One region of the Shewanella mesophila genome, then DNA from elsewhere that is predicted to be linked to it. Evidence: predicted binding sites of a transcription regulator. Region 1 holds the regulator's gene; each other region holds the start of a gene.
The links. The regulator sigma-54, encoded in region 1, starts transcription at its own class of promoters, with help from an activator protein. The targets are predictions, from matches to a motif close to GTTGGCACGNNNNTNGNNT.
Positions count from the first base shown of each region.

Region 2: the regulator sigma-54 is predicted to act here: its motif matches at 971-989, upstream of flgB (flagellar basal body rod protein FlgB).
Region 3: the regulator sigma-54 is predicted to act here: its motif matches at 751-769, upstream of K0I73_RS12670 (flagellar assembly protein FlgT).
Region 4: the regulator sigma-54 is predicted to act here: its motif matches at 958-976, upstream of K0I73_RS06105 (DUF3192 domain-containing protein).

Region 1 is NZ_CP080421.1:614,744-616,951, reverse strand. Features, by position in the region: gene lptB (LPS export ABC transporter ATP-binding protein) at 1-58, shown strand, start outside; gene K0I73_RS02755 (RNA polymerase factor sigma-54) at 187-1,680, shown strand; gene hpf (ribosome hibernation promoting factor) at 1,711-1,998, shown strand; gene ptsN (PTS IIA-like nitrogen regulatory protein PtsN) at 2,001-2,208, shown strand, end outside.
Region 2 is NZ_CP080421.1:2,853,384-2,855,591, reverse strand. Features, by position in the region: gene K0I73_RS12630 (CheR family methyltransferase) at 31-870, shown strand; gene flgB (flagellar basal body rod protein FlgB) at 1,022-1,420, shown strand; gene flgC (flagellar basal body rod protein FlgC) at 1,423-1,842, shown strand; gene flgD (flagellar hook assembly protein FlgD) at 1,853-2,208, shown strand, end outside.
Region 3 is NZ_CP080421.1:2,860,939-2,863,146, forward strand. Features, by position in the region: gene K0I73_RS12665 (GSCFA domain-containing protein) at 1-694, shown strand, start outside; gene K0I73_RS12670 (flagellar assembly protein FlgT) at 876-2,033, shown strand; tRNA gene K0I73_RS12675 (tRNA-Arg) at 2,111-2,186, shown strand.
Region 4 is NZ_CP080421.1:1,373,099-1,375,306, reverse strand. Features, by position in the region: gene K0I73_RS06110 (DUF2789 family protein) at 60-290, shown strand; gene K0I73_RS06105 (DUF3192 domain-containing protein) at 548-919, opposite strand; gene K0I73_RS06100 (hypothetical protein) at 1,067-1,402, shown strand; gene K0I73_RS06095 (Zn-ribbon-containing protein) at 1,402-2,175, shown strand.

The DNA.
Region 1 (2,208 bases):
AATCTTAGACAACCAGCAAGTACGAGCAGTGTACTTAGGTGAACAATTCAAGCTATAGTTAATCTTATAAGCGATCGGCATAGGTTAAATACCTTGCCGTACATAATTAATATTTGCCTTTAACGACTTAAGGCCACCAACAAAGCTTTCTCATTTTATAATTAGAAACAAGGGAATAGCAGTACGATGAAAGCGTCACTTCAGCTCAAAATGGGTCAGCATTTAACCATGACACCCCAATTACAGCAAGCAATTCGTTTGTTGCAATTGTCGTCATTGGAGCTGCAACAAGAGATCCAGCAGGCATTAGAATCTAACCCGCTTTTAGAGTTAGATGAGGAGCAAGAGGGCGCCGACAACGGCGCTCGAGAAGAGCGCAATGATAACAATGAAACCTACGAGGTCGACTATGAAAACAAGCTACAAGTCGACTCGAGTGAAGATAATTCTGGCTTAGAAACATCCGACGCGCTCACCCAAGATTCCATGCCCGATGAACTCCCAGTTGATACTACATGGGATGAGGTATACACAGCGTCACCTAACTCCAGTTCGGGGGCAATGCGCGACGATGATATGCCTTTTCAAGGGGAAACTAGTGAAGGCTTGTATGAACACCTCGAGTGGCAAAAAAATCTTACTCCCTTTTCTGATAACGACTTAGCCATCGCTACCGCAATTATCGATGCCATCGACGAACGCGGTTACCTCACTCAAACCTGCGACGATATTCTTGAGGCCATGGGCGATCCAGAAATTGAACTGGATGAAATAGAAGCGGTACTAAAGCGCGTCCAACATTTCGATCCTGTTGGCGTTGCAGCGCGAGATCTCAGCGAATGTTTAACTATTCAGCTAGCACAATACGGTAATGATACCCCTCATATTGCCAATGCAAGAATGTTGATTAGCGAACATCTAGATCTTATCGCTGGTAGAGATTTTCGCCTATTGATGCGAAAAACTAAGTTAAAAGAAGACGATTTACGCGATGCTATCTCACTGATACAGACTCTCAATCCACGTCCAGGTTTGGCTATTACTGCCAGCCGAGACGAATATGTTATCCCGGATGTCACCGTGACGAAGAAAAAAGGTCGTTGGGTCGTAGAGCTTAATCCCGATAGTATGCCTAAGATTAATGTAAACCAGCATTATGCCGCAATGGCTCGCAGCACTAAGAGTCAGGCCGATGGACAATTTATTAGAGGTCACCTACAAGAAGCTAAATGGTTCTTGAAAAGTTTAGAGAGTCGCAACGAAACCCTGTTAAAAGTCACTAACTGTATTGTTGATTTTCAACAAGGCTTCTTTGAGTTTGGTGAAGAAGCGATGAAGCCGATGGTGTTAAACGATATTGCTGAAGCCGTTGAAATGCATGAGTCGACCATCTCTCGAGTAACAACGCAAAAGTATATGCACACCCCGAGAGGCATTTTTGAACTAAAATACTTCTTCTCTAGCCATGTGGGAACCGACGATGGCGGAGAGTGCTCTTCTACTGCAATACGAGCATTTATCAAAAAGCTCGTCGCAGCAGAAAACCAGAAGAAGCCGTTAAGCGACAGCAAAATGGCGCAACTTTTGGCAGAACAAGGCATTAAAGTCGCAAGACGGACAATTGCTAAATATCGAGAGGCTATGTTGATACCGCCATCGAACCAACGTAAAAGTTTGTAATCAACAACTGGAAACCGGAGGAGTGAATTTATGCAAATAAACCTTACAGGGCACCACATTGAGATAACCCAATCTCTACGGAACTATGTTGAAGAGAAATTCACAAAGCTTGAACGACATTTCGATCAGATCAATAATGTCCACGTTGTATTAAATGTCGAAAAATTGATGCAAAAAGTTGAAGCAAAGTTACATCTCCGAGGTGGAGAAGTCTTCGCAACATCGGAACACGCGGATATGTACGCCGCGATAGACTCCCTGATCGATAAATTAGATCGTCAGGTCATTAAACACAAAGAGAAGCAAACTAAACATTAACGATGGAACTTAGTACCATCCTGCGGCCGGAGTGCACAACCTGCGCCACTCCGGGCAGTAAGAAAAAGGTACTGGAACTTATCAGCGACTTAGCCGCTGTCCAGTACCCCACCCTTTCCTCTCAAGAGATCTTTGAAAGCCTTCTGGCGAGAGAGAAAATGGGCAGCACAGGTATAGGCAATGGTATTGCGATTCCTCATGGGCGACTAA
Region 2 (2,208 bases), 2.1 Mb from region 1:
GTAGCCTGTTTTCTTTTTTGATATTGGGATATCAAGGTGCCGAATAAATCACTTGCAGAAGCTGAGTACAACCAATTTAGATTATTTCTGGAACAACACAGCGGTATAGTGTTGGGCGATAATAAGCAATATTTAGTACGTAGTCGCTTAGCGCCCTTGATGGGGAAACATAACCTACCATCGTTGTCAGAAGTGGTTAAGCATTCTATGAAGCCCGCCGAGCGTCAGTTACGGGCTGAGGTGATCGATGCGATGACCACTAACGAAACGTTATGGTTCCGTGACCGCTACCCTTTTGAATTGCTTGCTAATAGTTTATTGCCCGAATACTCTCGCTTGGGACGCCCGTTAAAAATCTGGTCAGCAGCCTGCTCTTCAGGCCAAGAACCTTATTCTCTGGCGATGACCATATTAGAATATCAACAACGTAAACCTGGAGCATTGCCTGGAAGTGCGTCAATTTTAGCGACAGATCTATCACCATCTATGTTGGAGCGTTGCAAAAATGCTGAGTACGATAATTTGGCGCTAGGTAGAGGGTTGTCGGATGAGCGTAAGCGTCAGTTTTTTGAGTCTTCAGGTACGAGTTCCATGACGATAAAGGCGAACGTTAAACGTTTAGTCAATTTTAGAGCGCATAATTTATTAGATAGTTATACCTTGCTCGGTAAATTCGACATAATCTTCTGTCGTAATGTACTGATCTATTTTGCCCCAGAGGCAAAGGCTAAAATCTTGCGGCAATTTGCTGCCGCATTAAATCCTAAGGGAATCCTTTTTTTAGGTGCATCAGAGTCTATCGCAGGGTTGACGGAAGAGTTTGATATGGTCCGTTGTAATCCTGGGATCTACTATCAAAAGCGTACCTAGTCATCTTTACGTTTGAAATTACAGTAATAATAATGTCAGCCAAGGCTGGCATTTTTTATGCCTGCTTCATTGTTAATCTAATTAGCGCTTACCAACTTTATTTGGCACGACTATTGCTTTGATTATTGCATCTGTATGAGGAGGCAATTTTATGGCGATTAGTTTTGATAAGGCACTGGGGGTGCATCAGTATACTTTGGGGATACGCTCGGCGCGTGCTCAAGTTATCTCCTCCAATATTGCCAATGCCGATACTCCTCATTACAAAGCTAAAGATCTCGATTTTGATAAGGCATTGCAGGCGGCACGAACCACTCAAAGTGGACTGGCTATGAGTCGCAGTAATGAAAAACACTTTGATTTGGCAGCTCTTAGTCAACAACACATTAGTTATAGAGTGCCGAACCAGCCCGATACAGGTGATGGTAATACGGTAGATATACAGCAAGAGCAGTCTGAGTTTATGCAAAATGCGCTGGAATATCAGATGTCACTCGGTTTTTTAGACAGTAAGTTTTCTGGTCTAAAAAAGGCACTTAAAGGAAATTAATTATGAGCTTATTTAATATCTTTGATGTAGCAGGCTCAGGCATGTCGGCTCAGTCAATTCGGTTGAATACAACCGCGAGTAATATTGCAAACGCTGATTCCGTTTCGAGCAGTATCGATCAGACTTATCGTGCGCGTCATCCTGTATTCGAAGCCGAGATGGCCAAAGCGTCTCATCAGCAACAAACCTCTCAGGGCGTAAAAGTCTCAGGGATTGTGGAAAGTGATAAACCATTACAGAAGGAATACTCTCCGGATCATCCGTTAGCGGATGCCGATGGCTATATCTATAAACCGAATGTAAATGTGATGGAAGAGATGGCAAATATGATCTCGGCATCACGCTCTTATCAAATGAACGTACAAGTTGCTGAGGCGGCAAAATCTATGCTGCAGCAAACATTACGTATTGGCAATTCCTAGGAGGTAAGCAGTGAGCCTCATTAATCCTTTAAGCAGTCAATCTCCACTCAGCGCTCAAGCGCAAAGTGGTCAGTCGATTGCGCCGCAGTCGACGAGTACTCAAACTTCGTCGCAAACGGAAACAACCGGAAACCCGTTTCTTGACGGTATTCGTTTACCCCAAGAGTCCAATATTCCAGAAGCAAAAAGTCAGGAGTTAACCCAAGAAGACTTTTTCTCTTTGCTCAGTCAACAGTTGTCGATGCAAGACCCGTTTAAGCCTGTGGACAATGATCAGATGATTGCACAAATGGCTTCATTTTCGACGGTTGATGGTATTACCAAGTTGAATGAAGAGATTGTTAATCTCAATACGGTGATGACATC
Region 3 (2,208 bases), 2.1 Mb from region 1:
TGACAGCCATATGGGTAAATTATCAACAGCACTTGACAGAATGAATATTACACACTGTGGCGGTATGGTGATGAATGGCTCAGGTTTCTCTCAAAAGAAATTTGCGCTGTGTGACACCGAATACTTTGTTCCTCTAGAGAATGCCATATCGAGAAAGTTATGGTCAGTAATATTTAACAACTTAAATAGTCATGAACAAAAACGCCCCCCTCTAACTTCAACTATTATTACAAACTTAGGGCTACAAACTCATCAAAATATATCTAGATTTACAACATGGATACAAAATTCTTACCCACAAGGAATAGCGGAAATAACACTTAAAGAGTTCGTTGATTACTTTAATGACGATCTCACAGAACAGCTTTCCATCTTACTTAAGCTTCACGAAAATGGTCACAAAGTCATCGTGATATCAGATCCACCATTTAGTCAGTATTTTGAAGAATCTAAAAACATGAAAAATATCATTTATGCCTATTTTAATGCGATGGAATATATATGGACTGAATTTGGCGTTACCTTCTTCAATGCAGCACGAGCATTCGATGAAGAAGTAACAGATCCAGAAAATTATCTATCGACTATAGAATACGCAGACCAGCAACAAGATTGGATTCACGGTAATGACAAATATTATTCTTGGCTAGCAAAAAAACTGTTAACGCTCATAAACCAGTCGAACAAAGCGTAAACACTATTCAGTAAGAGGTAACGTCAGAGTATCTGTCATTACACTAATTGAGTTCACTAGGCACATTTATTGCTTATTCACTGTAATAACAGAGTTTAGGTTCAATTATCGGCATTAAATAGTCATCATTTTGGCACTACCGGTAGAGCTTAAGGCAAGAGTATCAACCAGAGAACGAGTAATGAAAAAAATTAATTTATTGATTTTCCTTGTTTCCTTAATCCATTTAAATGCTTTCGCACAATGGATAGAAACGTCTGGAGAAGCAAAAATTATCAATGGCAATGTTACTCAAGCTAGAGAAGATGCCATACAGCAAGCGCTAAGTTATGTAACACTTAAGTCTGGAGGCAACTTTAGCAGTGAGCAACAAGTACAAAATGGCCTGCTGGCTAAAGATAACTTTACAATCACGCAATTGACACATGCGTCACAGGTCGAGCTATTGAGTGAGCAAATCGATCAACAAATACTTACAGTCAATCTTCGTGTCGATGTGTTAAATACCTCAGAACAGCAGTGTCAAACTGAAAACCTAAAAGCAGCAATATTAGTTACTCAGGCACAAATTAACGACAGAGCTCAATTAAGATACGGCAACATTGGTAACTTTCAAAAAGAACTTTCTCAGCGACTGGGAAATATTATACGTCAGCACGGCAAAGCCAGTTTCCCAAATATCCATGCGGATGAGCGCTTAGACATAACCCAGTCATTAGTTGATATACGCGGTTATCGCCTGCCGAGCTGGTTAAGTGAAATCACCGATAGCCAATATGTACTATTACCCGAAATCATAGACATCTCAACCAGCCCAGCGGCAAGCAGCTTACTCGGTTTATGGGATAGCTCACCAGAAAGGCAGTTTCAAATTCGCTTGTCTCTCTACCATGGCATTAGTGGAGAGCAAATTTGGAGTGAATCCTATAACTCACCTGCTCAATGGGAATTTGAAAAACAAGAAACTGTATCATCCCAAAGTAATCGCTTTTGGGATTCAAGCTATGGCAAGAATATTGACACTGTGTTAACTCAAGCAAGTGTAGATATCGATAAAGTGCTCAGTTGTCGGCCTCTACTTGGACAGATAGTCTCCCGGCAGCACAATCGAGTCATTATTAATCTCGGCCGTAACAATGGCATAAAAGTAGGTGATAGTTTCCAGTTGGTACTCCAACAAAACATGCCAGATAGACTTGAGAACATGCGAGCGGTGGCAAGTAAAAGCAGCGCAACAATCACCATAGACCAAGTCACACAAGAGAGTGCAACAGCAATACTCGAAGGTGCCAATGCAGCGCTGAATATTCAAATTAATGATATCGCGATAAAAATATAGACGGATTTAGAACACTATTTAAGCAACTAAATCTAAAGCCTTTTCATCGAGATGAAAAACAGTATAATCACTGACGTCTCCCTATAGCTCAACAGGATAGAGCAGTCGCCTCCTAAGCGATCGATCGGGGTTCGAGTCCCTGTGGGGAGACCAGTTAGTGAATTTATCTTTTACA
Region 4 (2,208 bases), 760 kb from region 1:
ATTCAATCAAAAAGTTGCATACTCAATTGGTATCAGAGGCTAAAAATAAGGTGATATTTATGGATATGAATCAACCAGACTTTCAATCTCTATTCGATCAGTTGGGATTACCCAGTAGCCAGCAAGATATCGACACTTTTATTAATCAACACCGCATAGAAGCGTCCATTCATCTGACTGAAGCTGATTTTTGGAACGATGCGCAAAAACATTTCCTCAAAGAAGCACTAAGTGACGATGGCTTATGGACCGAAATTGTCGATCAATTAGATGCTCAATTAAGAGATTGATAGCAAAAGAGAGCTACACTTTACAGCCTTATTCTTTCGAACTTATTTGTGTGCGAATTCGATGATGGAAAGACAGAGATTTATGGATGATACTCAGTCCATTGAGCATTATAGGTGCGCTATTGCTTATCCACCTTGGTAAAGAGATTCAACCGAGTGAATAAGTAAAACGTTTAAGTGTAATGAACAGTTGTCAACCCTAGCATTAACCTGCTCTGCACTTATCAAGCTCAGAGCAGGTTAACAGCTAAGTATAGTTACATGTTGTGATAAGCTTTTTCACCCCAACCAACGACAGCGTTATTAGCCAAGACAATTGGCGTGCATTCATCTTTAGTTGTGGTGCCGTCACCTTTAATCCGCTGAGTTCGGTAATATAACACCGAAATCTCTTTATCTTGCTTGATATAGGCTTCATTAAAGTCTGCCGTTCCCATCAAAGTCGTCACTTGATCTCGGCTCATCCCTAAACTTAGCTTGGCTAAATTGGCTCTATTTTGATCTTGTACGCGTTCCCAAGAGTCGCTGTTGCTCCATTGTCCGTCCCCTTCACCTATGTTTAATACACAGCCAGAAAGGCCTATACTAGCGACACTAACCAATACCAAACTTAATAATTTTGTTTTCACTTTAACTTCCTGTTTATCTATTATACATGTCAGAGTTAAAGCAAGGCTTATGCCAAATAAGTATCATATTGTTTTATATAGATATACATAGATTTAAATGAGGCATTTCTTAAAAACATTGCTAATTAGTGAGGAAATTTACTAACTATGAGCCCCATCGAACAGGTCCTTGCGACAGCAAAGTCAATCGCCTCTTCTGGTAAGACCCCAAGCCTGGCGCTAATAAAATCTCGCCTAGGAAACCAGATCCCGATGCCAATATTGGTTCAGGGATTACAACGCTTTAAGGCGTTATCTAAAGAGGAAATTGCCGCACTGGCATTTGATACGACAATGGTCGACAGCCAAGCGCCAGAGCAAACAGCCACACCCACTATCGCCGCCTTGGCTACGCAGATAACCGCGCTACAGTCGCAACAGTTGCAACTCATCGCACGTATTGAAGTTTTAGAATCTGCACTTAGTAACAGAGATAGTCAATAATGCACGTCATTGAATTAAGATTTGAATGCTTCGATAACACTACGATCACCGCTGCTGAACAGGCAATAAACGGGTTGCTCGAAGCCTATCGCGCCAATGGTCAGGTGCTAGGAAGAGAATTTGCTGTCGCCTTTAACGATGGCGAGTTTAGGGTTCGCCTGCTCATGCCCGAGAAGAGTAGTTTAGCCAAGCGTTACAATAGCCCTTGGGTCGAACATGCCCTGCAAATGCTAACTGACGCAAAGCTACTGCACCCAAGAGAGAAGTATATCGGCCAAGATATTAATTCTGAAATCAGCAGTACCGAGCCAGCCAGTTGGCAACTGCTTTATACCAGCTATGTGCACATGTGTTCACCACTGCGCAACGGTGACACCCTACAACCGATCCCGCTTTACAAAATCCCCGCCACATTTAATGGCGATCATAAACGCGTCATTAAGTGGCAAACGGAGTGGCAAGCGTGCGATGAACTGCAAATGGCCGCAGCGACTAAAGCGGAATTTGCTGCGCTAGAAGAGCTGACACGCTGTGACAGCGACCTATTCAGGCGAGGATGGGATCTGCGTGGCCGAATCGAATATCTCACCAAGATCCCTACTTACTACTACTTATATCGAGTTGGCGGTGAAAGCCTTGCAGCGGAGAAACAGCGAGCCTGCCCTCGCTGTGGCAACGCCCATTGGCGGCTCGATGAACCACTATTAGACCTGTTTCATTTTAAATGCGACAACTGCCGTATTGTGTCAAATATCTCTTGGGATCACCTATAGTCTAGCGGGCCTGAGTCATCATCACTAAGGCCG